DNA from 3 places in the Methylobacterium synurae genome. Region 1 is predicted to be linked to each of the others. Evidence: predicted binding sites of a transcription regulator. Region 1 holds the regulator's gene; each other region holds the start of a gene.
The links. Region 1 encodes PhoB, which activates phosphate uptake and scavenging genes when phosphate is short. Its sites were predicted from a motif close to TGTCATNNANCTGTCAT; they were not measured.
Positions count from the first base shown of each region.

Region 1 (10,361 bases):
TCTACGACCAGGCGGTGGCGGTGGTGCTGCGCGACAAGAAGGCGTCGACCAGCTACATCCAGCGCCGGTTGCAGATCGGCTACAACCGGGCGGCCTCGCTGATGGAGCGGATGGAGCGCGAGGGCATCGTCGGCCCCGCCAACCATGCCGGAAAGCGCGAGATCCTGCTGGAGGAGCAGGACGGCTGACGCCGTCTTGCTGCCGAGTAGTGTTTCCCAGAAACCGACCTCATCCTGAGGTGCGACTGAAAGGAGCCTCGAAGGAGGGCTCCAGAGATCGTGGAGACTGCTGGAGTTCTCCTTCGAGGTCAGTCGATCGAAGATCGACTAACACCTCAAGATAAGGTGAGAGAGTGGCATCTCCGCAGCCCGTCCAGGTTTCAACATGCGAGGGAGCGCACTGGTTTATTAAAAACTAGCGCTGTCCGAAGCTCGCTTCCTTGAACAAATCCTTCAAGTGGTGCGGCTGCGAGCGCCAGTACTGCTTCGGGGCGCGGACCCGGGCGCCGAGTTCGGCGGCGGCGTGCCACGGCCAGCGCGGATCGTACAGCATGGCGCGAGCAAGCGAGACCGCGTCGGCCTTGCCCTCCAGCAGAATCGTCTCGGCCTGGCGCGGCTCGGTGATGAGGCCGACCGCGATCGTGACGAGGTCCGTCGCCGCCCGTACCCGCTCGGCGAAGGGCACCTGGTAGCCCGGCCCGACGGCGATCTTCTGCCGGGGCGAGACGCCGCCGGTGGAGACGTGGATGGCGGCGGCGCCGCGCGCCTTCAGGGCCTCCGCGAAGGCGATGGTCTGCTCGACCTCCCAGCCGTCCTCGACCCAATCCGTCGCCGAGACCCGGGCCCAGACCGGCTGACCGGCGGGAACGACCTCGCGCACCGCCTCGAACACTTCGAGGGGAAAGCGCATCCGGTTCTCGAGGCTGCCGCCGTACTCGTCGCTGCGCCGGTTGGCGAGCGGCGACAGGAACTGGTGCAGCAGGTAACCGTGCGCCGCGTGGATCTCCACCGCGTCGATGCCGAGACGGACCGCCCGCCGGGCGGTGGCCTTGAACCCGTCGCGGATGCGCTTCATGTCCTCGCGGTCCAGCGCCCGGGGCGCCACCTCGCCGTCGGCATGGGCGAGCGCCGAAGGCGCCTCGGTGAGCCAGCCGCGGGGTGAGTCCGGCGCCACCTGATGGCCGCCGCGCCACGGCGGCTCGCTCGAGGCCTTGCGGCCGGCATGCGCGATCTGGATGCAGACCGGCACCGGCGCGTAGTCCCGCACCGCGTCGAGGACATGGGCCAGCGCCCGCTCGGTCCCGTCGTCCCACAGCCCGAGATCGCCGTGCGTGATCCGCGCCTCCGGCGACACCGCCGTGGCCTCCAGGGTCAGGAGCCCGGCGCCCGACATGGCGAGCTGGCCGAGATGCATCATGTGCCAGTCGGTCGCCTCGCCGTCGCGGGCCGAGTACTGGCACATCGGCGCGACGATGATGCGGTTCTCCAGCTCCAGGCCGTCGAGGCGCAGGGGCTGGAACAGGAGGGGGCTGGTCATTCAGGTACTCCGGTGCAGGATGACGCGAATGTGGCGCAGGGCCGCGAATCCGGCCAGCGCGGACGATGCAGGGCGCCTGCGCGCGGCAGGGCGCGCGCGGGGTGCGCCGGCGCACCGAAACTCGGGCGATCACGCGTCGAGCGCGTAAGAGGGGCGGAGCTACCAGCCCCGGCCGAGGCTCACGGCGATCCGGCTCGGGCGCGTGCCGACCAGGACCGCCGCCAGGCCCCCGAAGGCCCGCGTCGCCGCACCGCGCGCCGCCGAACGCGCCCGGCGCGGACGGCTCGCCATCTCCGCCAGCCGCTCGCCCGCGCCCGCGAGTCGCTCCACGGCACGCATCACCGTCGGGTGTGCCTCGGCCTCCGTCAGGGCGCAGATATCCGACAGGGCGCTGCGCAGGGCATGCATCCCCTCGCGCACCCCGGTGCCTTCCGCCCGATCGGCATTCGCCAAATCGACGATGCCGCGCTCGATCCGGTCGAGCAGGGCTCTGAGGGGCAACGGCACCCGGTCCAGGATCGCGGCCACGCCGGCACCGGGACGGCGCTGCCTCTCTTGGGTATCCGAACCGAGCATGGCGACTTCTCTAGTCAGATCGACTGCGCACTCGTCACCTTGTCAGGATGCCAATCTTGTGAAAAATTCGCAACTGCTTGTTGTGACTTGTGACCTCGAACAGATCAAGATGCCTGTCCTGACGCTGAGTCTGCCGTCCACGACCGCGCCCGATAAGACGTGTGGTTGCATCAGGCACCCGCATTCGCTCGACACCTGTAGCATAGCGATACGGCCGCGTGACGCATCCACATTGCCATATATCTGATCGGGACTGCGACTTGGTCGCGAATGATTGCAGAGTGTTGAATTTATGAATAAATTCATATCATAAATTTAGTTAAATCGAAAAGGTCTTGCCTCCGAAAGATCCCAGAAATACAATCCCAAGTTGATACAACGGCACGAACCCCCCTCCCGACCGGATCGAACGATGCCCCTGCACCCCGTCTTCGGTGACTATTCCGGCAGTGCCAGCGACCAGATCCTGTCAGTCCTCCGGGCCGTCCGCCGCCACCTGGCCATGGATGTCGGCTTCATTTCCGAGTTCGTGGCGGGCGACCGGGTCTTCAGATTCGCGGATTCCGAGACGATGCACGGCCCGGTCGTCGTGGGAGGCCATGCCCCGCTCGAACAGAGCTTCTGCTACTACGTCGCCAAGGGCCTGATGCCCGGCCTGATGCAGGACGCCGCCGAGGATCCGGTCGCAGCACAGCTGCCGGCCACCCGCGACCTGCCGGTCGGGGCCCATCTGAGCGTGCCTCTGCGCCATGCGGACGGCGAGCCCTACGGGACGTTGTGCTGCTTCAGCTTCACGCCGGACCGGAGCCTCACGACCCGCGATCTCGCGACCCTGCGTCTCTGCGCGGATCTCGTGAACTCCATCCTGGGGAAGGACCGCGACGCCGCGCGGCAGCGGGACGCGAAGCACCGGCGCATCGCCGAGACGATCGCGGCCGAGTCCGTCGAGATGGTGTTCCAGCCGATCTACCGCACCGCCGACGACAGCCTCGCCGCCTTCGAGGCCCTGGCGCGCTTCACTGCCCCGACGGGTCAAGGCCTCATGAGCAAGGGTCCCGACGCCTGGTTCGCGGACGCCGCCGAGGTGGGCCTGGACGGGGAACTCGAGTTCCTCGCCCTGCGCAAGGCCCTGCGCGCCTTGCCCTCCCTCCCCGCCGGGGTCAGGCTGTCGGTCAACCTGTCGCCGGCGAGCCTCGCTGCGCCGCGCTTCGCCGAGACGATCGCGGGGGCGCCGCTCGACCGGCTGGTGGTCGAGCTGACCGAGCATGCGGCGGTCGCCTCCTACGAGGCCCTGCGCGACGCGCTGGCGCCGTTCCGGAGCCGGGGCCTGGGCCTCGCCATCGACGATGTCGGGGCCGGCCACGCGACGTTGCGGCACGTGCTCGACCTCGCCCCGGAGATCATCAAGCTCGACATGAGCCTGATCCGGGCCATCGACGCGCATTCCGGCCGCCGGGCCCTGACCGAGGCGCTGACGGGCTACGGACGGCGCATCGGCTGCGAGATCGTCGCCGAGGGGGTGGAGACAGAGGCCGAGTACGCGGTGCTGCGGGGCATCGGCGTGACGCGGGTCCAGGGCTTCCTCACCGGCCGGCCGATGCCGCTCGCCGCCGCCGCCGCCCTGCCGCTCTCCGGCACCGGGGCGTGGACGCGACGGGCCGGATGACCCCACCCTATCCCAGCCCGCGCTCCCGCAGCGCCCCGCCGATCTCGTCGAGGACGCCGGGGTCCTCGATCGTCGGCGGCATCGCCCACGCCTCGCCGTCGGCGATTTTCTTCATCGTGCCGCGCAGGATTTTCCCCGACCGGGTCTTGGGCAGGCGCCCGACCGTGAGCGCCAGGCGGAAGGCCGCGACCGGGCCGATGCGCTCGCGCACCAAAGCCACCAATTCGCGCTCGATCACGTCCGGACCTTTCGTGACCCCGGCCTTCAGCACCACGAAGCCGCAGGGCGCCTCGCCCTTGAGGCTGTCGCGGATGCCGATCACCGCGCATTCGGCGACCGCCGGATGGGAGGCCAGCACCTCCTCCATGCCGCCGGTCGAGAGGCGGTGGCCGGCGACGTTGATGATGTCGTCGGTGCGGCCCATCACCGAGACGTAGCCGTCGGCATCGAGGAAGCCGGCATCCGAGGTGTTGTAGTAGCCCGGATAGGTCGCGAGGTAGCTCTCGCGGAAGCGCTCGTCCTGCCGCCACAGGGTCGGCAAGGCGCCGGGGGGCAGCGGCAGCTTGATGGCGATGGTGCCCATCGTGTCGGGGGGCACGGGCTTCCCGGCTTCGTCGAGCACCTGGACGTCCCAGCCCGGCATCGCCACCGTCGGGCTGCCGTGCTTGACCGGCAGCGCGCCCAAGCCCACCGGGTTGGCGGCGATCGGCCAGCCGGTCTCGGTCTGCCACCAATGGTCGATCACCGGCACACCGAGAATCCGCTCGGCCCACGCGACGGTGTCCGGATCGGCCCGCTCGCCGGCGAGGAACAGGGTGCGAAAGCGCGCGAGGTCGTGGCCCTGCATCAGACGGCCTTCCGGATCCTCCTTCTTCACCGCCCGCAAGGCTGTCGGCGCGGTGAACAGGGCGACCGCCCCGGTCTCGGCGATGACGCGCCAGAACGCGCCGGCATCCGGCGTGCCGACCGGCTTGCCCTCGTAGAGCACCGTGGTGCAGCCGTGCAGGAGCGGGCCGTAGACGATGTAGGAATGGCCCACCACCCAGCCGACATCGGAGGCGCACCAATAGGTCTCGCCGGGGGCGACGCCGTAGAGGTTCGGCATCGACCAGGCCAGCGCCACGAGGTAGCCGCCGGTGTCGCGGACCACACCCTTCGGCTTACCGGTGGTGCCCGAGGTGTAGAGCACGTAGAGCGGATCGGTGGCGACGACCGGCACGCAAGGGGCGGCGCGGCCCTCGGCCTTCGCGGCGGCGACAGCCTCGGCCCAGTCGCGGTCGCGCCCCTCGACCAGGTCGGCGGCTTTTTGCGGCCGTTGCAGGATCAGGCAGGATTCGGGCTTGTGCGAGGAGAGCCGGCAGGCCTCGTCGAGGAGCGGCTTGTAGGCGACGACCCGGCTCGGTTCGATGCCGCAGGAGGCGGCGAGCACCACCTTCGGGGCGGCGTCCTCGATCCGGGCGGCGAGTTCCCGGGCGGCGAAACCCCCGAACACCACCGAGTGCACGGCGCCGATGCGGGCGCAGGCCAGCATGCCGAACAGCGCCTCGGGCACCATCGGCATGTAGAGCACCACCCGGTCGCCGCGTCCGACGCCGAGTTCCTGGAGCACGGCGGCGAGCGCCGCGACCTCGCTCAGCAGCTCGGCGTAGCTGATCCGGCGCTTGGTGCCGGTGACGGGGGACTCGTACAGGATCGCCGCCTGGTCGCCCCGCCCGGCCGCGACGTGGCGGTCGACGGCGTTGTGGCAGGCATTGACCTCGGCACCGACGAACCAGCGGCCGTAGGCGCCCGCCTCGGGATCGAAGACGCGGGTGGCGGGTCTCGCCCAGTCGATCGCCTCGGCGGCCTGTGACCAGAAGGCCTCCGGGTCGCGCTGCCAGGCGGCGTAGGTCTCCGGGTAGCGGCTCGGGCTCGCCATGGCGTCTCCTCCGGTGCCGTCCATCTGCGGGGCGGCCTGCCTGTTCAGATAGAATAGGCCCCGGTCCGGCCGGAAGTCGAACTTTCGTAAGGATGCCGGGCGGATTGATCGCTCCGCCCCGGCGGGTACTCTGGCGCGACAGGGAGCAGGACGACCCATGACCGGCGCGACGATCTACGACCACGGCCTCGACCGGAACCCGGCCAACCACCAGCCGCTCACGCCTCTCACCTTCCTGGAGAGGGCGGCCACGGTGTTTCCCGACCATACGGCCGTGATCCACGGAAATTTGCGGCGCAGCTACCGCGACCTCTACGCCCGTTCCCGGCGCCTCGCCTCGGCGTTGAAGGCCCGCGGCATCGGGCGGGGCGACACGGTGGCGGTGATGCTCGCCAACACCCCGGCGATGATCGAGTGCCATTACGGGGTGCCGATGGCCGGCGCGGTGCTCAACACCCTCAACACCCGGCTCGACGCCGCGATCATCGCCTTCTGCCTCGACCACGGCGAGGCCAAGGTGGTGATCACCGACCGGGAATTCGCCCGCATCATGGGCCCGGCTCTGACCCAGGCCGGGGTGAAGCCGCTCGTCATCGACTACGACGATCCCGAATACGACGGTCCGGGCGAGCGCCTCGGCACGATCGAGTACGAGGACTTTCTGGGTCAGGGCGATCCCGGTTACGCCTGGGCGATGCCGGGCGACGAGTGGGACGCGATCACCCTCAACTACACGTCGGGCACCACCGGCGACCCGAAGGGCGTGGTCTACCACCATCGCGGCGCGTCGCTGCTCGCGGTCGGCAACGTGGTGGCGGGCAATCTCGGCCGGCACCCGGTCTATCTGTGGACCCTGCCGATGTTCCACTGCAACGGCTGGTGCTTTCCCTGGACCCTGTCGGTGGTGGCCGGCACCCATGTCTGCCTGCGGCAGGTGCGGGCCAAAGCCATGTACGACGCCATCGCGGATCACGGCGTGACCCATCTGTGCGGCGCGCCGATCGTGATGTCTCTCCTCATCAACGCGCCCGAGGCCGAACGCCGGGACCTGTCGCACCGCGTCTCGTTCCTCACTGCGGCGGCGCCCCCGCCCGAGGCCGTGCTCGCCGGGATGGCGGAGGCGGGATTCGACGTCACCCACGTCTACGGGCTGACCGAGACCTACGGCCCGGCGGTGGTGAACGAGTGGCACGCCGACTGGAACGCCTTGGGCAAGGACGAGCAGGCCGCCCGCAAGGCGCGCCAGGGCGTGCGCTACCCGCCGCTCGAGGCGCTGGACGTGCTCGATCCCGAGACGATGCAGCCGGTGCCCGCCGACGGCGAGACGCTGGGCGAAGTGATGTTCCGCGGCAACGTGGTGATGCGCGGCTACCTCAAGAACCCGACAGCCACCGAGGCCGCCTTCGCGGGCGGCTGGTTCCATTCGGGCGATCTCGGGGTGAAGCACCCGGACGGCTACATCCAGCTCAAGGATCGCTCGAAGGACATCATCATCTCAGGGGGCGAGAACATCTCGTCGATCGAGGTCGAGGAGGCCCTGTTCAAGCACCCGGCGGTGGCCGCCGCCGCCGTGGTCGCCAAGCCCGACGAGAAATGGGGCGAGACGCCGTGCGCCTTCGTCGAACTGAAAGGCTCCGAGATGGTCTCGGCCGAGGAGCTGATCGGCTGGTGCCGCCAGTCGCTGGCCGGCTTCAAGGTGCCCAGGCACGTCGTCTTCACGGAACTGCCGAAGACCTCGACCGGCAAGGTGCAGAAATTCGTGCTGCGGGAGATGGCGAAGGCGTTGTGAGACGGGTTCGACCTGAACTGTTCCGGCCGCAATAAAGGGCGGGATCCCCCTCTTCGCCGTGGATGCAGGGCTGTCCGGGGAAAGAAAGTATCGCTGGTCTTGAACCCTCCCCCCTCTGCGGGGGAGGGTGCCCGGCGGCGCCGGGCGGGAGAGGGGAACCACGCTTCCGGATGAGGCGGAACCGTTCTGACTGGCGCCCTCTGAATCAGCGTCGCGCTGCCCCTCTCCCGGCCTGCTCCGCAGGCCACCCTCCCCCGCAGAGGCTAGCGTGTTCACACTTCTCGGTTCGAGAGCTTCTCCGGTGAAGGTCGCGCGCCTCTCCTCCCCCCGGCGATCCCGGGCTTGCCCGGAATCGCTGCAAGTTGTGGGGAGGAGTTGGAGGTGGGGGTGGTGCCGCGTAGAGCGCGAGGCTACTCCGGCACCACCCCCATCCCTAACCCCTCCCCACAAGGGGGAGGGGAAAGCGCGCATATTTACAGAGGGTTAGCTCACGAAGGAGAAGTGTGAATCCGCTAGCCCGCAGAGGGGGGAGGGGGAACTTGCGCTCTTCTTGCCGCGAACAGTTCACACGAAGACCGTATCACGCCTCCGGCGCGAACATCTCGTCGAACGAGTAGCCCGAGCCCCGCACGGTGCGGATCGGGTCGCTGTCGCGGCCGCGGTTGATCGCCTTGCGCAGGCGGCCGATATGCACGTCGACGGTGCGCTCGTCGATGTAGACGTCGTGGCCCCATACGCCGTCGAGCAGCTGCTCGCGGGAGAACACCCGGCCGGGGCTCTGCATCAGGAATTCGAGCAGCTTGAACTCGGTCGGGCCGAGATGCAGCTCGCGACCGTCGCGGCGGACGCGGTGGCTGACCCGGTCGAGCTCGATGTCGCCGGCGATCAGGAGGTCGGCGACGTGGGCGGGCTTGGCCCGCCGCAGGAGCGCCCGCACCCGCGCCAGCAGTTCCGGCACCGAGAACGGCTTGACGATGTAGTCGTCGGCACCGGTGGCGAGGCCCCGCACCCGGTCGCCCTCCTCGCCGCGGGCCGTCAGCATGATCACCGGCAGCCGCTCGGTCTCGCGGCGGGCGCGGATGCGCCGGCACAGTTCGATGCCGGACAGGCCCGGCATCATCCAGTCGAGGAGGACGAGGTCCGGCACCTGCTCGCGCAGGCGGATATCCGCCTCGTCGCCCCGGGCGACGGCGTCGACCTCGAAGCCCTCGGCCTCGAGGTTGTAGCGCAGGAGGAGGGTGAGGGCTTCCTCGTCCTCGACGATCAGGATGCGGGTACTCATCGGGGGCACTCAGGCGGGGCGGGGGTAAAGGCCCGCCGGGCCGCAAGGCCCGGACGGGCGTCGCCCTCAAGCCTCGGGCGGGGTGTCGAGGGTGGCGAAGCTCGAACGGTCGTTCTTCGGACGCTCGGTCGGCAGGGTCTCGCCGGTGGCGAGGTAGTGGATGGTCTCGGCGATGTTGGTGGTGTGGTCGCCGATGCGCTCGACGTTCTTGGCGCAGAACAGCAGGTGCGTGCAGAACGTGATGTTGCGCGGATCCTCCATCATGTAGGTCAGGAGTTCGCGGAACAGCGAGGTGTAGAGCGCGTCGATGCCGCCGTCCCGGGCCCAGACGTCGAGGGCCGCGACGGTGTCCTGGGTGGCGTAGGCGTCGAGCACGTCCTTGAGCTGCTCCTGGACCAGCTCGTTCATGTGCTCCACGCCGACGACGATCTTCTGCAGCTGGACCTGGTCGGCGATGGCGACGACGCGCTTGGCGACGTTCTTGGCCAGATCCCCGATGCGTTCGAGGTCGCCCGAGACGCGGATCGCCGAGATCGTCTCGCGCAGGTCGACCGCGAGCGGCTGACGGCGGGCGATGAGGAGGATGGCCTTCTCCTCGATCTCGCGCTGCAGCCCGTCGAGACGCTGGTCGGTGGCGATCACCGCCTGGGCGAGGGCGGCGTCGCGGCGCAGGAGCGCTTGGCCGGAATCGGCCACCATCTTTTCGGCGATGCCGCCCATCTCGGCGATGCTGCGCCGCAGGTTCTGCAACTCCTGATCGTAGGAGGTGACGATGTGGCTCGACATGGGATCTGGCTCCTCGCGCGGAGGTGGAGCGTAGGCTTGTGCCGGCCCGGCAGACCGGGCCGGCGGATGATCGCGTCAGGCCTCAGCCGAACCGGCCGGTGATGTAGTCCTGGGTCTGGCGCTTCGACGGGTTCATGAACAGCCGGTTGGTCGGCCCGAACTCGATCAGCTCGCCGAGATACATGAAGGCGGTGAACTGCGAGATGCGCGCCGCCTGCTGCATGTTGTGGGTGACGATGGCGATGGTGAACTCGCCCCGCAGCTGCTCGATCAGTTCCTCGATGCGGCCGGTCGAGATCGGGTCGAGGGCCGAGGTCGGCTCGTCGAACAGGATCACCTCCGGGCGCTGCGCCACCGTGCGGGCGATGCAGAGGCGCTGCTGCTGGCCGCCGGACAGGCCCATGCCGGACTGCTTGAGCTTGTCCTTGACCTCGTCCCAGAGGGCGCCCTTGCGCAGGGCCTCCTCGACGCGGTTGTCGAGATCGGCCTTGCCGAGGCGCTCGTAGAGCCGGATGCCGAACGCGATGTTGTCGTAGATCGACATCGGGAACGGGGTCGGCTTCTGGAACACCATGCCGACCCGGGCGCGCAGCTCGTTGAGGTCGATCGAGGAATCCAGGATGTTGCGGCCGTCGAGCAGGATCTCGCCTTCCGCGCGCTGCTCCGGATAGAGGCTGTAGATCCGGTTGAAGGTGCGCAGCAACGTCGACTTGCCGCAGCCGGACGGCCCGATCAGGGCCGTGACCTGGCGGTCGAGGAAGTTGAGGTTGATGTTCTTCAGGCCCTTGAAGTCGCCGTAGTAGAAGTT
Region 1 is NZ_JAAQRC020000001.1:6,212,003-6,222,363, forward strand. Features, by position in the region: gene HBB12_RS28460 (DNA translocase FtsK) at 1-188, shown strand, start outside; gene HBB12_RS28465 (NADH:flavin oxidoreductase/NADH oxidase) at 415-1,536, opposite strand; gene HBB12_RS28470 (hypothetical protein) at 1,696-2,112, opposite strand; gene HBB12_RS28475 (sensor domain-containing phosphodiesterase) at 2,525-3,778, shown strand; gene HBB12_RS28480 (propionyl-CoA synthetase) at 3,786-5,696, opposite strand; gene HBB12_RS28485 (acyl-CoA synthetase) at 5,854-7,485, shown strand; gene phoB (phosphate regulon transcriptional regulator PhoB) at 8,066-8,767, opposite strand; gene phoU (phosphate signaling complex protein PhoU) at 8,834-9,553, opposite strand; gene pstB (phosphate ABC transporter ATP-binding protein PstB) at 9,636-10,361, opposite strand, start outside.

Region 2 (10,361 bases), 2.4 Mb from region 1:
CGGCGCGCCAGGCCCTCGGCGTCGAGGCTGATGCGCCCGGCGCTCGGGCCGGTGGCGGCGGAGGGCAGCACGGCGCCGAGTTGCGTGGTCGTGCCGGAAGCGGGATCGAGACCGCTGAAACGCTGGCCCCTGGCATCGGTGAGCACGATGCCGCCATCCGGCGTCAGGGTGATCTGGCGCTGCGACGTGGTGGCCTGCGGCAGTGCCGCGGTGCCGGCATAGGGCGTGAAGCTCAAGTTGAAGCGGTTGAGCCGGCCGGCATAGTCGCTGAACAGCCCGCCGTCGGGGTTGTTGTAGCCGCGGTCGGGCAGCGTGTAGAGCGTGCCCGTATAGGTGTCGCCGTTGCGCCGCCAGGTCGAGAGGTCGACGGCGAGCGAGGAGAACGAGCCGAGGGAATCGCCGAGGAAGTCCCGGGTGGTGGCCGGCAGCCGGGCCACGCCCTGGAGGCCCTGGTTGACGATTGTGGTGCCGCCGACATCGGTCGAGACCGGCCCGTCGACGGGCTGGAGGTTCGGCACCCGCACCTGGACCGACTGGGCCTGCGCGAGCCCCGCGCCGGCGATCAGGCCGCCCGCCGTGAGCGCGGCGCGGATGGAAAGAATGGTCACGATTCGCCCCCAGGCTGACTTTGCGGCAGGGATGGGGCGGTTCGGTGACAGGCACGTGACGGAGTGTTGCCCGTTCGCACCGAATGGAACCCGGTGCGGCGCGCAGGCCACGGTTGCGCCGGCGGCCTCGCCCCGATCGGCGGACCGTGGCAGAAGCCTCGCGGGATCGACGGAGACGTCGCAGAAGACTTGGCAGGAGACTTGACGGCGGTGAGCTACCTGGTGGTCTTTCTCGGCGCCGGCCTCGGCGGGGCCCTGCGCCACGGCGTCAATCTCTGGGCCGCGCGGGCGGGCAGCAGCTTCCCGTTCGGCACGATGGTGATCAACATCCTCGGCTCGATCATGATGGGCGTGCTCACCGGCTGGTTCGCCGCCCGGGGCGGAGGACCGCAGGCCCTGCGGCTCTTCCTCACCACCGGGATCCTCGGCGGCTTCACCACCTTCTCGACCTTCTCGCTCGAGGCCTTCCTGCTCTGGGAGCGCGGCGCGCACGCGGCGGCGCTCGCCTATGTGGGAGGGTCGGTGGCGGCCGGCATCGTCGGCGTCGGCGTGAGCCTCCTGGTGCTGCGCCAGCTCGCGTGAGGCGGGAGCCGCGGCGACCAATCCGCGCGGGTTGACAAGCGGGGGGATCGGAGGCGGAGTCTCCCTCACGATGAGCGACACCGCCCCCCGTCCAGAGGCCGAGAAGCCCCGCATCGCCATCACCTACTGCACCCAATGCAACTGGCTGCTGCGGGCCGGCTGGATGGCGCAGGAGCTGCTCTCGACCTTCCGCGACGCGATCGGCGAGGTGGCGCTGATCCCCGGGACCGGCGGCGCCTTCGCGATCACCTGCGGCGACGCCCTGATCTGGGAGCGCAAGCGCGACGGGGGATTTCCCGACATCAAGACCCTCAAGCAGCGGGTGCGCGACCGGATCGAGCCGGGCCGCGACCTCGGCCACATCGACAGGGCCTGACGCCTTGACCGAGCCGCGCCGCCGGCGCGCCGCCAGGACAGGGCACAAGGCAAGACAGGGTCCAGGGACGGTCGTCATGAGGACCACGCCATGATCCGCCGCCGGCTGAACGCCCTGCGGCGGGACGGGCTGTCGACGCAGGTCTACCTCGTCGCCCTGGCGATCGCGATGATCGGGCCCGGCCTGCTGTTCACCGCCGTGCTGCTCGGTCGCTACGCCTCCCTGGAGCGGGTGCGCTTCCAGCAGGATGCCCGCGAGAGCGTGCGCGGCATCGCGCTCAGCGTCGACCGGGACATGGCCGGGCTCGTCTCCGTGCTCCAGACCCTCGCGGCCTCGCCGCGGCTGCGGCAGGAGGGATTCGGCCATCACGGACTCGCCGGCTTCGAGACCCAGGCCCAGGCGGTGACGGAGGCGACGGGCTTCCGCCTCTCGCTGCGCCGGCCGGACGGCACCCAGCTCGTCAACACCGCCCTGCCCCACGGCGCGCCGCTGCCGCAGGACCCGCATCCCGAGGATGCCGCCGTGCTGGCGACGAAGCGCCCGGTGGTCGGCGACGTCCGGGCGGGCGCGCCCGGGCGGGCGCCGACCTACGACGTGGCGGTGCCGGTAATGGTCGGGGGCGCACCGGCCTACGTGCTCAGCCTCACGGTGCCGGTGGCGCGGCTGCACCAGATCCTGGTCCAGGATCTCGCGCCGGGCTGGACCACCGCGATCATCGACCGCAAGGGCCTGCTGCTCGCCCGCTCGGAGGATCAGGACAGCCTCGCCGGCCAGCCGATGCAGACCTCCTTGCGCGGCTCCCCGACCGGCGCCCCCGACATCTGGGAGGGGGTCGACCGCCGCAAGCGGCCGGTCCTCTACGTCGAGACCACCGCGAAGGCGGCGGGCTGGACCGTCGGCGCCAGCATCCCCAAGCAGCAGGTCGAGGCGCCGCTGCGCCACTGGGTCCTGGCCTTCGGGGGGTTCGGGCTCCTGGCGCTGGCGGTGTCCTCCGTCCTGGCGGTGAAGCTGTGGGCGCGGGTCGCCGAGCCGCTGCGCCAGCTCGCACAAGCCGGCGGCGCGCTCGCCGTCGGCCAGCCGGTGCCGCGGGTCTCGACGCCGATCCGCGAGATCCGCCAGCTCGCCGACGTGCTGGCCGACGCCTCGCAGAGCCTGCGCCGGCGCATCGCCGAGCGCGACCAGGCGCTCGAGCAGCAGAGCCGCAGCCTCGCCGCCCTGCGCGAGAGCGAGGCGCGCTTCCGCCACATGGCCGATTCCGCCCCGGCCCTGATCTGGATGACCGACGAGGCCGGCGAGATCGTGTTCGCCAACCTCCATTACGATTACCTGTTCGGCCGCTCGACCGAGACGCTGGCCGGGGGGCGCTGGCGCGAGGTCGTCCACCCGGACGACCTGCCCGGCTTCGCGGCGGCGTTCGAGACCGCATTCGCGGCGCGCACGCCCTTCCGCCACGCGATGCGGGTGATCGACCGGCACGGGGCGACGCGCTGGATCCTGTGCGAGGGGGTCGCCCGCCTCGACGATCACGGCCGCTTCCTCGGCTATACCGGCTGCAACGTCGACATCACCGAGGCCAAGGACGCCGAGACGGCGCTCCGCGAGGGCGAGGAGCGCCTGCGTCTGGCGCTCGCCGCCGGCCGGCTCGGCACCTGGGAGATCGACCTCGCCTCCGGGCAGCACCGCCTCTCGGCCCGCTCGGCCGAGATCTTCGGGGCCGCCCCGCTCTCGCACGAGGCCTGGACCCGCACCGTGCATCCGGAAGACCGGGCCCGGATCGAGGCGGCGCTCGCCGCCCTGCTGGCCGGGGATTCCGACTACCGCACCGAGTTCCGGATCCGCCCGGACCATGCTCAGCTACGCTGGGTCAGCGCCCAGGCGATCGTGCAGCGCGATGCCGGCGGCCGGGCGCGCCGGGTGATCGGCATCCACCAGGAGGTGACCGAGCGCAAGCGGGCCGAGGATCACCTGCGCCTCCTGGTGCACGAGCTGAACCACCGGGTGAAGAACACGCTGGCCACCGTGCAGTCGATCGCGATGCAGAGCCTGCGCGGCCTCGACGGGCCGGCCGCCGCCGGGGCCAGGACGGCCTTCGAGGCGCGGCTGATCGCGCTCGCCCGCGTCCACGACGTGCTCACCCGCGAGAGCTGGGAGGGGGCGGAGCTGGCCGAGGTGGTGAAGGATGCGCTCGCGCCCCTCAACGGGCCGGGGGAGCGCTTCGTCGTCGGCGGCCCCGCCTTGCGCCTGCCGCCCCGCATCGCCCTGTCGATCGCCATGGCGCTGCACGAGCTCGCCACCAACGCGGTCAAGTACGGCGCCCTCTCGGTGCCGGCGGGCCAGGTCGCCCTGTCGTGGAGCGTCGCGGAGGGGCGTCTCGCCTTGCGCTGGCAGGAAAGCGGCGGGCCGCCGGTCGTCCCCCCGACCCGCACCGGCTTCGGCTCCCGCCTGATCGAGCGCAGCCTCGCCCGCGAGCTCGACGGCACCGTGAGCCTGAGCTTCCCGCGGGAGGGCGTGGTCTGCACCATCGTGGCGCCGTTGGGGGAGCCTGAGGTGACGCAGCCGGACGCGCGGGAGGAGGAAACCGCGCCGGCCCGGCGCAGGGCGGCGGGGCAATCGTGAGGTGCGGGGCTGTCCGGAGCAATTTTCGGAGACGACAATAGCGCGGGTATTCCCCTCTCCCCGCGGGCGGCTATCGCATTCACACATCTCGGTTCGAGCGTTCTCCCTCTCGAAGGTAGCGCGCCTCCCCTCCCCCTTGTGGGGAGGGGTATGGGGGTGGGGGTGGTACCGGATAGACCGCGCGCTTTACGCGGCACCACCCCCACCCCTAACCCCTCCCCACAAGGGGGAGGGGAAAGCGCCCATATTTCCAGAGGGTTAGCTCTCGGAGGAGAAGTGTGAATCCGCTCGCCGCCCGCGGGGAGAGGGGGCGGCCCGCACCGGTCTGATCATCGGACCTTCCCTAAGAGAAATCCATAAACCCCGAAGACTCCTGCGTCGGAGCGGAAGTAAGCCGCCCGGTCGATGGCCGGCGGCGAAAACTCTCCCATATCGCCTGGGAAAGCCGAGGGCCCGTCCCGCGCCCGGCGCCGGACGGATCACCGATGACCCCAGACCCGACGCAAAGCCCCGCGCCCCGCCGGCCGCTCCGCGCGCGGCTCGGCCCCGTGCGCAGCCGGGCCGGGCTGACCACCGCGGGGGCCGCCCTGCTGCTGCTGGTGGGCTCCGCCAACGGGCTGCTGCTGGCCTGGCAGAGCACCGTCCAGCACCGCATCACCCACACGCTGTCGGTCGACCGGACCCTGATGCAGGTGCTGGCCGACCTCCTCGACAGCGAGACCGGGCAGCGCGGCTACCTCCTGACCGGTGATTCCTCCTTCCTGGTGCCCTACACCGCCGGCCAGGCCCGGATCGCCGCGGAGCTGCCGGTGCTGGACGCCGAGCTGCGCGGCTCGGCCCCCCAGGAGGCCCGCCTGAAGGCGCTGCGCCCCGCCATCGCCCGCAAGTTCGTCGAACTCGACCGGACGCTCGCCCTCGACCGGGCCGGCGACCGCGACGGGGCGCTGGCCCTGGTGCGGGCGGGCGAGGGCAAGACCGAGATGGACGAGATCCGCCGGATCATCGAGGCGATGCGCGCCCAGGAGGACGAGGTGCTGCTGGGCTACCAGCGGCACGCCCACGGAATCGAGGCGATGGTGGGCATCGGCAGCGTGGTGTCGGTCGGCATCATGGCGCTGCTCGCGGTGCTGGCCCTGCGCGAGACGGCGCGGCGGGCGGCCCTGTCGCGCTTCCTGCCCGCCGAGTTGGCGCCGCTCCTGGAGCGCGGCGGCAGCATGGCGCAGGGCGGCGGCCTGCGGCTCGGCGAGCGTCGCCACGCGGCCATCGCCTTCGTCGACATGCGCGGCTCCACCACGATCGCCGAGCGGGCCGATCCCGAGACGGTGGCGATCCTGGTCACGGGGTTCCGCCGCTGCGTCGCCCAGGCCGCCCGGGAGACCGGGGGCGTGATCGACAAGTTCATGGGCGACGGTGCGCTCGTGGTGTTCGGCGTGCCAGAGGCGCGGGCGGAGGCCGCCGCTCAAGGACTCGCCTTCGCGGAGCGGCTAGAGGAAGGGGTGGCGGCGTGGAACGCCGAATCGGGCGAAGCACCGGTGCGAATCGGCATCGGGGTGCATTGCGGCGAGGTGTTCGTCGGCGTGGTCGGCGACGACGACCGGCTCGAATTCACCGTGCTCGGCGACGCGGTCAACGTCGCGGCCCGGCTCGAACAGGCGACCAAGACCTTCGGGACCACCACCCTGGTGTCGCAGGCGGCGCTCGATGCGGCTCAGGTCTCCGGCGGGGCTTGGGCCTCCGGCGAGGCCTGGCGCGAGGTCAGCCGCCAGCCCCTGCGCGGCCGGCGGGAGGCCTTCCCGATCTACGGCCGGGCGGCCTGAGAGCGATGTGGGGAAAAATGGCGCGGGACGGGGTAGCGGTCCCGGCCGGCCTCTGCTATCGCAGCCGCCCTGGCCGGGTCGGCTCGAAGACGATCCGGCGGTGGAAGGCGCACCAGCTCTTGCCGTCCTGCACCGGCGCCCCGCAGCAGACCGCACGGTCGTTCGGTTCGCCGATGATGAACTTGCACACGAAGGCGCCCGATTGGGCGAACGGAACCCGGAGGCTCGGAGAGGGCTCCTCGACGGCGTCTGCGGTCACGATATGCGACATGCGCACGAGCTGGTTCATCGGGTACTGACTCGCTGGCCTTCCGCCACCCTCGACCAGAAGGGCACCGGGCCGGTTCGTTGCGGGCAGGTCCGTCACCGGATGCTCCACCCATGAGATCCGCGCCCCTGTCGACCCGCGCACACGCGTCGCAGGGGCAGCGGTGTTCATACGAATTTGGGGTTGCGTCTCGCAGAACGCAAGCCCCTTAAGCATTTACGCGTGGTTTTCGACAGCCGGGGCGGGTTCGCGAAGGCCCTGTCAGCCCTTGCCGCGTCATCGACTTGCCATCCGGGCGCCCTATCCTTGGCGGATCGCCGCCACGAGTCTGCCCACGGGTCCGCCATGTCCGACGCCGCCCTCGCCCCCGACCGCGCCGGCGCGGCGCATGGTCACGCCCGGCCCGGCCGCCGGTTCGACCATCGCGTCCACCCGGCGGCGACGATCGGCTTCCTGGCCGTGCTGGCCGCCGGCCTCGCCTATGGCGGCACCAACCTCCTCGCCGACATGCAGCGGGCCGGCCAGCCGCCGCTCGCGCTGGGGGCCTTCGCGCTCCTCGGCCTCGCCCTCCTGATCGCGCTCGCCTTCGAGTTCGTGAACGGGTTTCACGATACCGCCAACGCGGTGGCGACGGTGATCTACACCCACTCGATGCCGCCGCTCGTCGCGGTGATCTGGTCCGGCGCCTTCAACTTCCTGGGCGTCATGGCCTCGACGGGTGCGGTCGCCTACAGCGTCGTGACCCTGCTGCCGGTCGAGCTGATCCTCCAGGTCGGCTCGGGGGCCGGCTACGCGATGATCTTCGCCCTCCTGCTCGCCGCGATCGTGTGGAACCTCGGCACCTGGGCCCTCGGCCTGCCGAATTCCTCGTCGCACGCGCTGATCGGCTCGGTGATCGGCGTCGGCCTCGCCAACCAGCTGATGGCGCCGGGCCATGCGGCCTCCGGCGTCGCCTGGGGACAGGCGGCGAGCGTGCTCGAATCGTTGCTGTTCAGCCCTCTCGTCGGCTTCGTCTGCGCCGCCGGGCTGCTCCTCGTGCTCAAGCGCCTGGTGCGCCGGCCCGACCTCTACCGCGCACCGGAGGGCGAGGCGCCGCCGCCCCTTTGGATCCGCGGCCTGCTGATCCTCACCTGCACCGGCGTGTCCTTCGCGCATGGCGGCAATGACGGCCAGAAGGGCATGGGGCTGATCATGCTGATCCTGATCGGCGCCGCCCCCACGGCCTACGCGCTCAACCGCACCATGCCGGATTCGAGCACACAAGCCTTCGTGCAGGGCTCGGAGAGCGCGAGCCGGGTGTTTCGCGACCATGCCGGCGGGGCCCCGATCCCGGACGCGGCGCGGGCCCGGGCCCAGGTCGGCGAGGCCTTGAAGGCGGAATCACCGGCCAAGGCGCTCGCCGCGCCGGACGCCTTCGCGGCGCTCGCCGGCCTCGCGGACGACATCGCCGGGCAAGTGAAGAATTACGGCGCCATCCGCCACGTGCCGGCGGAGGCGACGCCGAACCTGCGCGCCGACATGTATCTCGCGAGCGACGCGGTGCGGCTCCTCACCGGCGAGCACTCGCCGCTCCGTGACACCGAGAAGGCGACCCTGACGGCCTATCGGCACACCCTCGACGACGGCACCCGGTACATCCCGACCTGGGTCAAGGTCGTGGTCGCCCTGGCGCTCGGCCTCGGCACGATGGTGGGCTGGAAGCGGATCGTCGTCACGGTCGGCGAGCGCATCGGCAAGCAGCATCTGACCTACGCGCAGGGCGCCTCGGCCGAGGCGGTCGCCGCCGGCACGATCGGGCTCGCCGAAGCCTACGGCCTGCCGGTCTCGACCACCCACATCCTGTCGAGCGGCGTCGCCGGCACGATGTGGGCCAACGGCACCGGCCTGCAGATGACGACGGTGCGCAACCTGGCGCTCGCCTGGATCCTGACCCTGCCGGCGGCGATCACCCTGGCGGGTGGCTTGTATTGGGGACTGCGGCAGGTGTTCTGACGCAGGACAAGCATTCCGGGACAGGTGACGGCATCGGCATTCCCACCCGCGACCTCATCCTGAGGTGTCAGTCGATCTTCGATCGACTGACACCTCAGGATGAGGCTGGGGAATGGGATTGTCCGTCGTGTTTATTTTACGTCGTGCAATATTTTTGCTGAAGCAAGCATTCAATCCGCAACCGCCGACTTCCGATAAATCTCGACCAGCGAGCGGCCCGCATGCTCGACATGGATCCGCAGCAGGTTCGCCGCCGCGACGATCTCCCCCGCCTCGCACAGGTCGAGGATCGTGGTGTGCTCCATGTCGGCGCGGGCGACGTCGCCGGTGACGGAGAGTTGCAGGCGGGTCGGGCGGTCGCAATCCTGGAGCAGGCCGGCGACGATCGAGAGCGAGCGCGGCCGGCCGGCATGGCGCAGGAGGCCGAGATGGAAGCGCCGGTTCAGCTCGCCCCAATGCGCGACCTCACCGGCCGCAAGCGCCGCGCTGTACTCGTCGCGCAAGGCGCGCAGCTCCAAAAAATCCTCCTGGGTCAGATGACGGGCCGAGAGGATCAGCAATTGCGGCTCCAGGGAGACGCGGAGCTGAAACACGTCCTCGATCTCCTCGACCGAGAGCCCCGAGACCACCGCGCCGCGATGCGGCACGATCTTGACGAGGCCGCCGGCTTCGAGTTGCAGCAGCGCCTCGCGGATCGGGATCCGGCTGATGCCGAACTCCTCCGCCAGGGCGTCCTGGCGCAGCTGGAAGCCCGGCGCCAGGGTGCCCGAGAGGATGCGCTGGCGCAGGGCCTCGGCCACCGCCGCCGAGACGGTGCGGTGCCGCAGGCCCTCGGGGGAGGACAGGCCGGTCGTCCGGCGCGCCGTCACGGCCATGCTCGCATCCTCGCTGGTTCAGTCGAACGTATATTGTATACGATCCGGGATTTTCAAGCCGGTCAGAAGGTCGGCGGCGTGCAGGCGCTCACCACCTCGCAGGGATTCGGGCCGATGCAGCGGAAGCGGTGCGGCCGGCGGCTGGAGAAGTAATAGGCATCGCCCGGCCCGAGCACCCGGCGCTCGTCGTCCACCGTCACCTCCAGCCGCCCCGAGAGCACGATGCCGCCCTCCTCGCCGTCATGGACCAGCGGCACGCGGCCGGTATCCGCGCCGGGCTCGTAGCGCTCCTTGAGAAGTTGCAGGGCGCGGCCGAACAGGGTGTCGCCGACCTGGCGGTAGGAGATCCGCCCCTTGCCGATCTCGACCAGCTCCTCGCTGGCATAGAACGCCTTCTCGGTCCGCTCCGGCGTCAGGGAGAAGAACTCGGCGAGCCCGATCGGCACCGCGTCGAGGATGCGCTTGAGGGCGCCGACCGACGGGTTGGTCTGGCCCGATTCGATCAGCGAGATCGTCGAGTTCACCACCCCGGCGCGCTTCGCCAGCGCCCGCTGCGACAGGCCGTGCAGGAGGCGCACATGGCGCAGGCGCGCGCCCACCTCGTCGTTGGTCACCCCGGCTCCCCTGTTGAGGCTGTTGCGGATCGGGCAACACCTTAACCACGCAGCATGGTCCGTCAAAGGGTTGCGCCGACCCAGAAAAGGACTTGTTGCCCGTGCCGGAACGGTCTTGTCTGGGGGCGAAACCGCCCCAGACGACCCCGCCGGAGCCCCCCGCCATGAACGCCCATCCGCCGCGCCTCAACCGCCCGAGCCTCGACGCCTACTGGATGCCGTTCACGGCCAACCGCCAGTTCAAGGCGGCGCCGCGCCTGCTCGTGGCGGCCGAGGGCATGCACTACACGGCGGATGACGGGCGCACCGTCCTCGACGGCACCGCCGGCCTGTGGTGCGTCAATGCCGGGCACGGCCGCCGGCGCATCGCCGAGGCCGTCGAGCGCCAGCTCTCGACCCTCGACTACGCGCCCTCGTTCCAGATGGGCCACCCGATCGCCTTCGAGTTCGCCGAGCGTCTCGCCGCCATCGCGCCGGCCGGCACGCTCGACCGGGTGTTCTTCACCGGCTCGGGCTCGGAATCGGTCGATACCGCGCTCAAGATCGCGCTCGCCTACCAGCGCGCCATCGGCCAGGGCACGCGGACCCGGGTGATCGGGCGCGAGCGCGGCTA
Region 2 is NZ_JAAQRC020000001.1:3,832,718-3,843,078, forward strand. Features, by position in the region: gene HBB12_RS17690 (esterase-like activity of phytase family protein) at 1-608, opposite strand, end outside; gene crcB (fluoride efflux transporter CrcB) at 819-1,190, shown strand; gene HBB12_RS17700 (Rdx family protein) at 1,261-1,566, shown strand; gene HBB12_RS17705 (sensor histidine kinase) at 1,657-4,182, shown strand; gene HBB12_RS17710 (adenylate/guanylate cyclase domain-containing protein) at 4,668-5,999, shown strand; gene HBB12_RS34300 (GcrA family cell cycle regulator) at 6,055-6,483, opposite strand; gene HBB12_RS17720 (inorganic phosphate transporter) at 6,613-8,259, shown strand; gene HBB12_RS17725 (GntR family transcriptional regulator) at 8,430-9,134, opposite strand; gene HBB12_RS17730 (cupin domain-containing protein) at 9,197-9,748, opposite strand; gene aptA (omega-aminotransferase AptA) at 9,913-10,361, shown strand, end outside.
Region 2: the regulator PhoB is predicted to act here: its motif matches at 6,542-6,558, upstream of HBB12_RS17720 (inorganic phosphate transporter).

Region 3 (10,361 bases), 3.2 Mb from region 1:
TGTACATGGTCCTGGGCCTCGTCATGCTGCTGCGGGGCTTCGCCGACGCGGTGCTGATGCGCTCGCAGCAGGCGATCGCCCATGGCGGCTCCGACGGCTTCCTGCCGCCGCATCACTACGACCAGATCTTCACCGCCCACGGCGTGATCATGATCTTCTTCGTGGCGATGCCGCTGGTCACCGGGCTGATGAACTACGTCGTGCCGCTCCAGATCGGCGCCCGTGACGTCGCCTTCCCGTTCCTGAACAACTTCAGCTTCTGGATGACCACCGGCGGCGTCGTGCTGACGATGATGTCGCTGTTCATCGGCGAGTTCGCGGCCACCGGCTGGCTCGCCTATCCGCCGCTCTCGAACATCGCCTACTCGCCGAGTGTGGGCGTCGACTACTACATCTGGGCGCTGCAGATCGCCGGCATCGGCACGACGCTGTCCGGCGTCAACCTGATCGCCACCATCGTCAAGATGCGGGCGCCCGGCATGTCGATGATGAAGATGCCGGTCTTCACCTGGACCTCGCTCTGCACCAACATCCTGATCGTCGCCTCCTTCCCGGTGCTCGGCGCCGTGCTGGCGCTGCTCACCCTCGACCGCTACGTCGGCACCAACTTCTTCACGAACGATCTCGGCGGCAACCCGATGATGTACGTGAACCTGATCTGGATCTGGGGCCACCCCGAGGTCTACATCCTGGTGCTGCCGGCCTTCGGCATCTTCTCCGAGGTGACCTCGACCTTCTCCGGCAAGCGCCTATTCGGCTACGCCTCGATGGTCTACGCCACGGTCGTCATCACCATCCTGTCCTACCTGGTCTGGCTGCACCACTTCTTCACCATGGGGTCGGGGGCGAGCGTCAACTCGTTCTTCGGCATCACCACGATGATCATCTCGATCCCCACGGGCGCGAAGATCTTCAACTGGCTGTTCACGATGTATCGCGGCCGGATCCGCTTCGATCTGCCGATGATGTGGACGGTGGCCTTCATGCTGACCTTCGTCATCGGCGGCATGACCGGCGTTCTGCTCGCGGTGCCTCCGGCCGACTTCGTGCTGCACAACTCGCTGTTCCTGGTCGCGCACTTCCACAACGTGATCATCGGCGGCGTGCTGTTCGGGCTGTTTGCCGGCATCTACTACTGGTGGCCGAAGGCCTTCGGGTTCCGGCTCGACCCGTTCTGGGGCAAGGTCTCGTTCTGGTGCTGGGTGGTCGGCTTCTGGGTCGCCTTCATGCCGCTGTACATCCTCGGCCTGATGGGCGTGACCCGGCGGATGAGCTCCTTCCCGGGACACGAGTACCAGCCGTTCTTCATCGTCGCCGCCATCGGCGCGGCGCTGATCGCCTGCGGCATCGCCGCGATGCTCGTTCAGTTCGCCGTCAGCATCCTGCGCCGCGAGCAGCTGCGCGACCTCACCGGCGACCCCTGGGGCGGCCGTACCCTGGAATGGGCGACCTCCTCGCCGCCGCCCGACTACAACTTCGCCTTCACGCCGCTGGTGCATGACGGCGACGCCTGGTCGGACATGAAAAGCCGCGGCTACAAGCGTCCGCTGGACGGCTACAAGGCCATCCACATGCCCAAGAGCACCGGCGCGGGCGTGATCATCTCCGCCATCGCCACGGTCTTCGGCATCGCCATGGTCTGGCACGTCTGGTGGCTCGCGGTGATCTCGTTCTTCGGCGCGATCGCGGCGGTCATCATCCACACCTTCAACTACGACCGCGACTTCTACATCCCCGCCGACGAGGTCGCGCGGACCGAGGCCGAGCGCACCCGCACGCTCGCCCTCGTGAAGGCCTGAGGAACCCGCCATGGCCCACGCACACAACGCCGCAGCGGACGACGGCGAGCTGCACTTCTACGTCGCCGACGACGAGCACGGTCACGCCGAGGGCGGGACCATGCTCGGGTTCTGGCTCTACCTGATGAGCGACTGCCTCATCTTCGCGATCCTGTTCGCGACGTACGGCGTCCTCGGGCGGAACTACGCGGCAGGCCCGTCCGGTGCGGACCTGTTCGACCTCAAGCTCGTGGCGGTGAACACCTCCATGCTGCTGTTCTCCTCCATCACCTACGGCTTCGCCATGCTGGAGATGGAGAAGGGCGACCAGCGGATGACCCAGCGATGGCTGGCGATCACCGGGGCCTTCGGCCTCTGCTTCATCGGCCTCGAACTGTTTGAGTTCGCCCACCTGATCCACGAGGGCGCCACGCCCCAGCGCAGCGCCTTCCTGTCCTCGTTCTTCACCCTGGTCGGGACGCACGGCCTGCACGTCACCTTCGGCTTGATCTGGCTCGTGACCCTGATGGTGCAGGTGCACCAGCGCGGCCTGATCCCGGCCAACCGCCGCCGGCTGATGTGCCTGAGCATGTTCTGGCACTTCCTCGACGTGATCTGGATCGGCGTCTTCACCTTCGTCTACCTGATGGGGTCCCTGAAATGAGCGCCCGCGCTCCCGTCTCCGACGACGTGCACGTCGAGGTCGTCCACGACCACCACGAGGCCGGCCACGGCAGCCGGAGGGAATACATCACCGGCTTCGTCCTGTCGGTGATCCTCACGGCGATCCCGTTCTGGCTGGTGATGGCCGAGGTCTTCACCGATCCGCGGGTGACCTCCTTCGTCATCATGGCCTTCGCGGTGGCGCAGATCGTGGTCCACATGGTCTACTTCCTGCACATGAACGCGCGCTCGGAAGGCGGCTGGACCATGATGGCGCTGATCTTCACCATCGTGCTGGTGGTGATCGCGCTCTCGGGCTCGCTCTGGGTGATGTACCACCTCAACGCCAACATGATGCCGATGTCGCCGGGCGACATGCGCGCCATGCCGTGACGACGCGCAGCGATCCGTCACCACCGGCCGGGGCGTCCGCGCCCCGGTTCGGGCCCAAGCGCCTCCTCCTGCTCGGGCTCTCGCTCCTGGCGACGGCCCTGTTCCTCGCCCTCGGGATCTGGCAGGTCGAGCGCCGGGCCTGGAAGCTCGATCTCATCGCCCGGGTCGAGGCGCGGCTCGCCGCCGCCCCGGTTCCGGCGCCCGGCCGGGCCGAATGGCCGAAACTCTCCCGCGATGCCGACGAGTACCGCCGTGTCACGGCGACCGGCCGCTTCCTGCCCGACCGCGCCGTCCGCACGATGGCGGTGACCGAGAAGGGCGCCGGCTCCTGGCTCCTCGTGCCCCTCGTCACCGCATCCGGCGACACGATCCTGATCAATCGCGGCTTCGTGCCGTCCGACTGGCAGGGCTCGGCCGGGGACGGGGAGGGGAGCGTGACGGTGACGGGCCTGCTGCGGCTTCCTGAGCCCGGCGGCGGCTTCCTGCGCAGCAACGATCCGGCCCATGACCGCTGGTATTCCCGCGATGTCGCCGCGATCGCGGCGGCGCGGAACTTGGGCCCGGTGGCACCCTACTTCATCGACGCGGATGCCTCCGGCAACGGGCCGAGCCAGCCGGTCGGCGGGCTGACCGTGGTGGTGTTCCACAACAACCACCTGATCTATGCCCTGACCTGGTTCGGGCTCGCCTTGCTGTCGGGCTACGCCGTGTACCGGCTGGTGAGAGAGCCGGGGGTGGGGTGAGGCGCGGTTCGTTTTGACAGGGGCGATTCGGGACGGAGCTTACGCTCGTCCACTCGCTCCCGAGTACCGTGAGCCCGTTCCCGGAAGCCCTGATGAAAAGTGGAGCGCGGGTTTCCTCCTCTCCCCGCGGGCGGGGAGAGGGCTGTGTCTCCGTTCAGGAGACGCAGCAAGCGGAGGCGTAGCCGGAGCGAGGGTGAGGGGGTCTCGACGAGTGAGACTCCTCCGGAAACACCCCCTCACCCTCGCCCTACGGGCTTGCCGAACCCTCTGAACGAGGGTTCGGCCCTCTCCCCGCCCGCGGGGAGAGAAGAAGACCCGCGCCTCTTTTTTCCTAGACAGGTCTCTGCGGGGCCCGCGAAATAGCTGAGCAGTCGAATTTGATCGAAGTGCTTCCGGGGGTCAGACTCCCCCAGCCCCCTCAATACGCCACCCGCTTCTCGACATACCGGAACTGGATCGCCGTCAGGCCGATCACGATCGCCATCAGCACCACCGACTGCGCCGCCGATCCGCCGAGATCGGCACCGATGCGGCCGTCCTGGTAGACCTTGTAGACCAGGGTCTGGGTCGCCCGGCCGGGGCCGCCATGGGTGAGTACGTCGATGACGCCGAACGTCTCGCAGAAGGCGTAGACGACGTTGACGACCATGAGGAAGAACGTGGTCGGCGAGAGCAGCGGGAAGACGATGGTCCAGAACCGCCGGGCCGGGCCGGCGCCGTCGATCGCCGCCGCCTCGATCACGCTGCCGGGAATCGCCTGGAGCCCGGCGAGGAAGAACAGGAAGTTGTAGGAGACCTGCTTCCAGGCCGCCGCCATCACCACCAGGATCATCGCGTGGTTCCCGTCGAGCAGCGGGTTCCACGGGATGCCGATCTGGTTGAGACCCCGGGCGATCAGCCCGAGGCCGGGCTGGAACAGGAAGCCGAACAGCACGCCGGCCACGGCGGGAGCGACCGCGTAGGGCCAGATCAACAGGGTCCGGTAGATGCCGGAGCCCCGGATCTCCCGGTCGGCCATCGCGGCGAGCAGCAGCGCGAAGCCGAGCGACAGCCCCGCCACCGCCGCGGCGAAGACCAGCGTGGTGACGAGAGCCTGGTAATACCCTGCGTCCGTGAACAGGGCCCGGTAATTCTCGAACCAGACGAACTCCGTCGAGAGCCCGAACGCATCCTGCATCTGGAACGACTGCCAGACCGCCTGGACTGCCGGCCAGTAGAAGAACAGGCCGACGATCAGGAGCTGCGGCGCGATCAGCGCCGCCGGCAGCAGCCGGCCTCCGAAGGTGATGCGTTCGGGGCTCATGAGGTTACCGCCCGGCCTGCTTCTCGAACTGGCGCAGCATCGCGTTGCCGCGGGCCGCCGCCTCGTCGAGGGCCTGCTTCGGCGTTTTCTTGCCGGCCAGCGTGCCCTCGATCTCCTCGGCCCATAGGTCGCGCATCTGCGGCAGGTTGCCGAGACGTAAGCCCCGGGAATTCTCGGTCGGCGGCTTGTTGGTCAGTTCCTTGATCGGCGTCTCGAGGGCCGGGTTCTTGTCGTAGAAGCCGTCCGCCTTGGACTTCTCGTAGGCGGCTTTGGTGATCGGCATGTAGCCGGTGGTCTGATGGAGCTTCGCCTGCCGGTCGGTGTCGGACAGGAAGGTGAAGAACTTCGCCACGCCCTTGTACTCGTCGGGCTTCTTGCCGCCCATCACCCACAGCGAGGCGCCGCCGATGATGCTGTTCTGCGGCGCGCCCGGCACGTCGGGATAATAGGGCATCGGCGCCGAGGCCCAGGCGAACTTCGCCGCGCCCTTGACGTTGCCGTAGGAGCCGGACGAGCCGAACATGATCGGGCACTCGCCGGCGGTGAAGCGGCCGAAGCCGCTGTCGTAGCGGCCGGAATAGTCGAAGGACTTGTCCTTCTGCGCCTCGGCGAGGTTGGCGAGGTGCTTGACCTGGAGCGGCCCGTTGATCTCGAGGGTGGTGTCGAGGCCGTCCATGCCGTTGGCCTTGGTGGCGACCGGCAGGTTGTGCCAGGCCGAGAGCTGCTCGATGTTGAGCCAGGTGACCCAGGTGGTCGAGAAGCCGCAATTCGGGAAGCCGTTCTGTGTCAGCTTCTTGGCCGCGGCGAACAGGTCCGGCCAGGTCTTCGGCGGCTCGGAGAGGCCGATCGACTTCAGCGCGTCGGTATTGACCCACATCACCATCGACGACGAGTTGAACGGGAACGAGAGCATCTCGCCCTTGGTCGTCGAGTAGTAGCCGGTGATCGCCGGCAGATAGGCGTTCGGGTCGAACGGCTCGCCGGCATCCTTCATCAGCTGGTAGACCGGCTTGATCGCGCCCTTGGCCGACATCATCGTGGCAGTGCCGACCTCGAACACCTGCATGATGTGCGGCGCGGTGCCGGCGCGGAAGGCCGCGATGCCGGCATTCAGCGTCTCGCCGTAATTGCCCTTGTAGGTCGGCACCACCTTGTAGTCGCTCTGGCTCGCGTTGAACTCGTCGGCGAGGCGGTTGACGGCGTCGTTGTTGGCGCCGGTCATCGCGTGCCACCATTGCAGCTCGGTCACGGCGAGCGCCGGGGTGGCGGCGAGCGCCAGGCCTAAGCCCGCGAGCGCGATGCGGATGGTCGTGGTGGGGGCCATCGGGGTGTCGTCTCCTCGTGTGCGGCCCCTCATGCGGGGCCCGCGTGACACTCCGACGACAGGGCGCCGGGGGGTGACGCGGCCCGCACCGTCTCCAGCGGCGGGCAGCTTGTTAGTAGCTGGCTAAGCACAGCCGCGACCGGGGGACAAGGGAGGGTCGTGAAGAGTGTGGCCCCGTCGGCGCAGTTCTCCGGATCATCCTACTCACGACCTCATCCTGAGGTGCGACCGCAGAGAGCCTCGAAGGAGGGCTCCAGAGACCACCGAGACTTCTGGAGCCCTCCTTCGAGGCTCCCTGCGGTCGCACCTCAGGATGAGGTTGCAGGTGGGATGAAAGCTTCGAACTCGAAGCTTCAGGCCCGCTTCCGGTCCCGCAGGGCCTGGATCGTCGTGGTCGGGGTGATCGCCTCGGGATCGATCGGGCAGTGCAGGATCGCCGGCAGGCCGGAATCCCGCGCCCGCGCCAGGGCCGCCGGGAAGTCCTCGGTGCGCTCGACCCGCTCGCCGTAGCCGCCGAAGGCCGTGGCATAGGCGGCGAAATCGGGATTCTTCAGCGCGGTGCCGGAGACGCGGCCGGGATATTCCCGCTCCTGATGCATCCGGATCGTGCCGTACATGCCGTTATCGACCAGGATCACGATGATCGGCAGCCCGTACTGGACGGCGGTGGCGAATTCCTGCCCGTTCATCAGGAAGTCGCCGTCGCCCGACACCACCACGACCGTGCGCTCGGGCAGCAGGCGCTTGGCGCCGACGGCGGCGGGGACGCCGTAGCCCATCGAGCCCGAGGTCGGGGCGAGCTGGCCGTCATGGGCCCGGAACGGCCAGAACCGGTGGACCCAGGTGGCGAAGTTGCCCGCGCCGTTGCACAGGATCGCGTCGGCCGGCAGCGTCTCGCGCAAGTGGGCCATCACGCCACCCATCTGGAGCGTGCCCGGGGTGGTGATCCGGGTCGGATCGCTCCAGGCGAGGTAATCGGCGTGTAAGGCCTCGGTGCCGGCGGCCCAGGGCAAGGTCCGGGGCGGCTGCACCGTCTCGATCGCCGCCGCGAAGGCGGTCGGGCTCGCGTTGATGGCGAGCGCCGGGCTGTAGACGCGGCCCAGCTCCTCCGGATCGGGATGGATGTGGACGAGGCGCTGGCGCGGGCCGGGTATATCCAGCAAAGTGTAGCCCTGGGACGGGATCTCCGACAGCCGCCCGCCGACGACGAGAAGCAGATCCGACTCCTTGATCCGGGCCAGCAGCTTCGGGTTGACGCCGAGGCCGAGATCGCCGGCATAGCAGCGGTGATCGGCCGGGAAATGGCCCTGGCGCCGGAACGAGCAGGCGACGGGGAGCGAGAACAGGTCGGCGAAGCGCGTGAAGCGCCGCACGGCCTCCGCCGACCAGCGGCTGCCGCCGAGGATCGCGAAGGGTTTTTCCGCCTGCGCCAGGAGGTTCTGCAAAGCGACCATCTGGGACAGGGCCGGATGGGTCTCGACCGGCCGGAAGGCGGGAGCATCCGCGACCGTCGCGGTCTCGACCAGCATGTCCTCGGGCAGCGCGATCACCACCGGTCCGGGCCGGCCGGCGGTGGCGACGTGGAAGGCGCGGGCGATCAGTTCCGGCAGCCGGTCGGCGCTGTCGATCTCGGTCACCCACTTGGCGATGGTGCCGAACACCGCCCGGTAATCGAGTTCCTGGAACGCCTCGCGCTCCCGCGCCGCCCGCTCGATCTGGCCGACGAACAGGATCATCGGGGTCGAATCCTGCTTGGCGATGTGCAGGCCGGGCGAGGCGTTGGTGGCGCCGGGCCCGCGGGTGACGAAGCAGATCCCGGGCTTGCCCGTCAGCTTGCCGTGCGCCTCCGCCATCATGGCGGCGCCGCCCTCCTGCCGGCAGACGGTGAGGCGGATCTGCGCGTCGTGCAGCGCGTCGAGCACCGCGAGATAGCTCTCGCCGGGGACGCAGAAGATGTCGCCGACGCCGTGGCGGGCGAGCTGGTCCACCAGGATCTGCCCGCCGGTGCGGGGGCGGGGGGCGTCGGTCATGGGTGTGTCCTCCGGTGGTCTCTCAAGGCCCGGCTCAGTGTTGGTGGCGGCCCGTCCTGCTCGCAACCTCATCCTGAGGTGCGAGTGAAACGAGCCTCGAAGGAGGGCTCCAGATGACCCTGACATCTCTGGAGCCCTCCTTCGAGGTCAGCCGATCTCTGATCGACTGACACCTTAGGATGAGGTCAAGGGTGGGAGAGAGAGCAGCATCACGCGCGCGGCCCGTTTTTTGGAATCGGGACGGGTTCACCCGCCCCAGGCCGGATCCGCCAGCACGCTCTGCGTATGGTCCCCCACCTGCGGCGAGGCGGTCTGGGCGGCCATCGGCACGCCGTCGATGACGATCGGCGAGCGCACGCTCGGGATCGTGCCGCCCTTCGCCCGGGGATCGGGCAGGTCGAGGCGCATCCCGCGATGGACCACCTGCGGGTCGGAGAAGACCTCGGCGAGGTCGTTGATCGGGCCCACCGGGACGTTGACGGCGCCGAGCCGGGCCAGCAGATCGGCCTTGGTGTGGCGGCCGGTCTCGGCTGCGATGAGCGGGATCAGCACGTCGCGGCGGGTGACGCGGCCCGGATTGGTGGAATAGTCCGGATCGAGGTGCCAGGTCGTGCCGAGGACACCACAGAACTTCTGGAACTGCCCGTCATTGCCGCAGGCGACGATGATGTGGCCGTCCGACGTCGGGAAGACCTGATAGGGGACGATGCTGGTATGCTCGTTGCCCATCCGGGGCGGCAGCATGCCCGACACGAGGTAGACCAGCGCCTGGTTACCGAGCACCGAGACCTGGGTGTCGAGGAGTGCCATGTCGATGTGGCAGCCCTTGCCGGTGGCGTGCCGGCCCTGGAGCGCGGCGAGGATCGCCACCGTGCCGTAGACCCCGGTGAACACGTCCGCGAAGGCGACCGCGGTCTTGACCGGCTCGCCCTCGGGCTCGCCGGTGAGCGACATGATCCCGCCCAGCCCCTGGACCATGAAGTCGTAGCCGGCCCGCGGCGCGTAGGGCCCGTTCTGGCCGAAGCCGGTGACCGAGCAGGTGATCAGCCGCGGGTTGAGGGCGCTCAGAGCCTCGTGGTCGAGGCCGTACTTCTTCAGGCCGCCGACCTTGAAGTTCTCGATCACCACGTCGGCATGGGCGGCGAGCTTGCGCACCACGGCCTGGCCGTCTTCGGTCTCGAAATCGGCCGCGACCGAGCGCTTGCCGCGGTTCGTCGAGTGGAAGTACGAGGCCGAGAGCGTTTCGCCGTCCGCGCCCTCGACGAAGGGCGGGCCCCAGGTCCGGGTGTCGTCGCCGACGACCGGCCGCTCGACCTTGACCACGTCGGCGCCGAGATCCGCCAGGAGCTGGCCGATCCAGGGACCGGCCAGGATGCGGGCGAGTTCGAGCACCTTGATGCCGGCGAGGGGTTTGTGCACGAAGACCGAGCCTCCCAGTCACGCGTCTCCCGTTTGCGGGATGACGCCTCAGATCCCGCTTCTGCGGGATCGCGTTCCGCCTGCATACGCCGAGGCTTAGGCAGCGGGAAAGGCCGCCGGCCTCCGGTCAGCCCTGCGTCAATCGCCGCCCGGAGGCGGGGTCGAACAGGTGGAGCGCGCTTCCGTCGATCGCGAGGCGCACCGTGTCGCCCTCCTGCGTGGCGGAGCCGGCGGGCACCTGCACCGCCACGTCGGTGCCGGCGAGCGGCCCGTGCAGCAGGCGGGTGGCGCCGAGCTCCTCGACGAAGGCGACACGGAAGGGCAGCCCGTCCTCGGCGATTTGCAGGTCCTCGGGCCGGATGCCGGCCTCGACCGCGGTGCCGGCTTTCATGCCGGTCACCGGGATCACCGTCCCGTCGATCCGCACGCCCCCCGCCACGGCCTCGGCGGGCAGGATGTTCATCGGCGGCGAGCCCATGAAGGTCGCGACGTAGCGGGTGGCCGGGCGGCGATAGATCTCGATCGGGCTACCGACCTGCTCGATCTGTCCGCCATTCATCACCACCAGCCGGTCGGCCATGGTCATCGCCTCGACCTGGTCGTGGGTGACGTAGACCGTGGTGACGCCGAGCTGGCGTTGCAGGCGGCGGATCTCGACCCGCATCTGCACCCGGAGCTTGGCATCGAGGTTCGACAAAGGCTCGTCGA
Region 3 is NZ_JAAQRC020000001.1:2,982,672-2,993,032, forward strand. Features, by position in the region: gene cyoB (cytochrome o ubiquinol oxidase subunit I) at 1-1,799, shown strand, start outside; gene cyoC (cytochrome o ubiquinol oxidase subunit III) at 1,810-2,442, shown strand; gene cyoD (cytochrome o ubiquinol oxidase subunit IV) at 2,439-2,834, shown strand; gene HBB12_RS13755 (SURF1 family protein) at 2,831-3,577, shown strand; gene ugpA (sn-glycerol-3-phosphate ABC transporter permease UgpA) at 3,996-4,880, opposite strand; gene ugpB (sn-glycerol-3-phosphate ABC transporter substrate-binding protein UgpB) at 4,885-6,204, opposite strand; gene HBB12_RS13770 (thiamine pyrophosphate-binding protein) at 6,558-8,234, opposite strand; gene HBB12_RS13775 (CaiB/BaiF CoA transferase family protein) at 8,481-9,653, opposite strand; gene HBB12_RS13780 (ABC transporter ATP-binding protein) at 9,781-10,361, opposite strand, start outside.
Region 3: the regulator PhoB is predicted to act here: its motif matches at 6,249-6,265, upstream of ugpB (sn-glycerol-3-phosphate ABC transporter substrate-binding protein UgpB).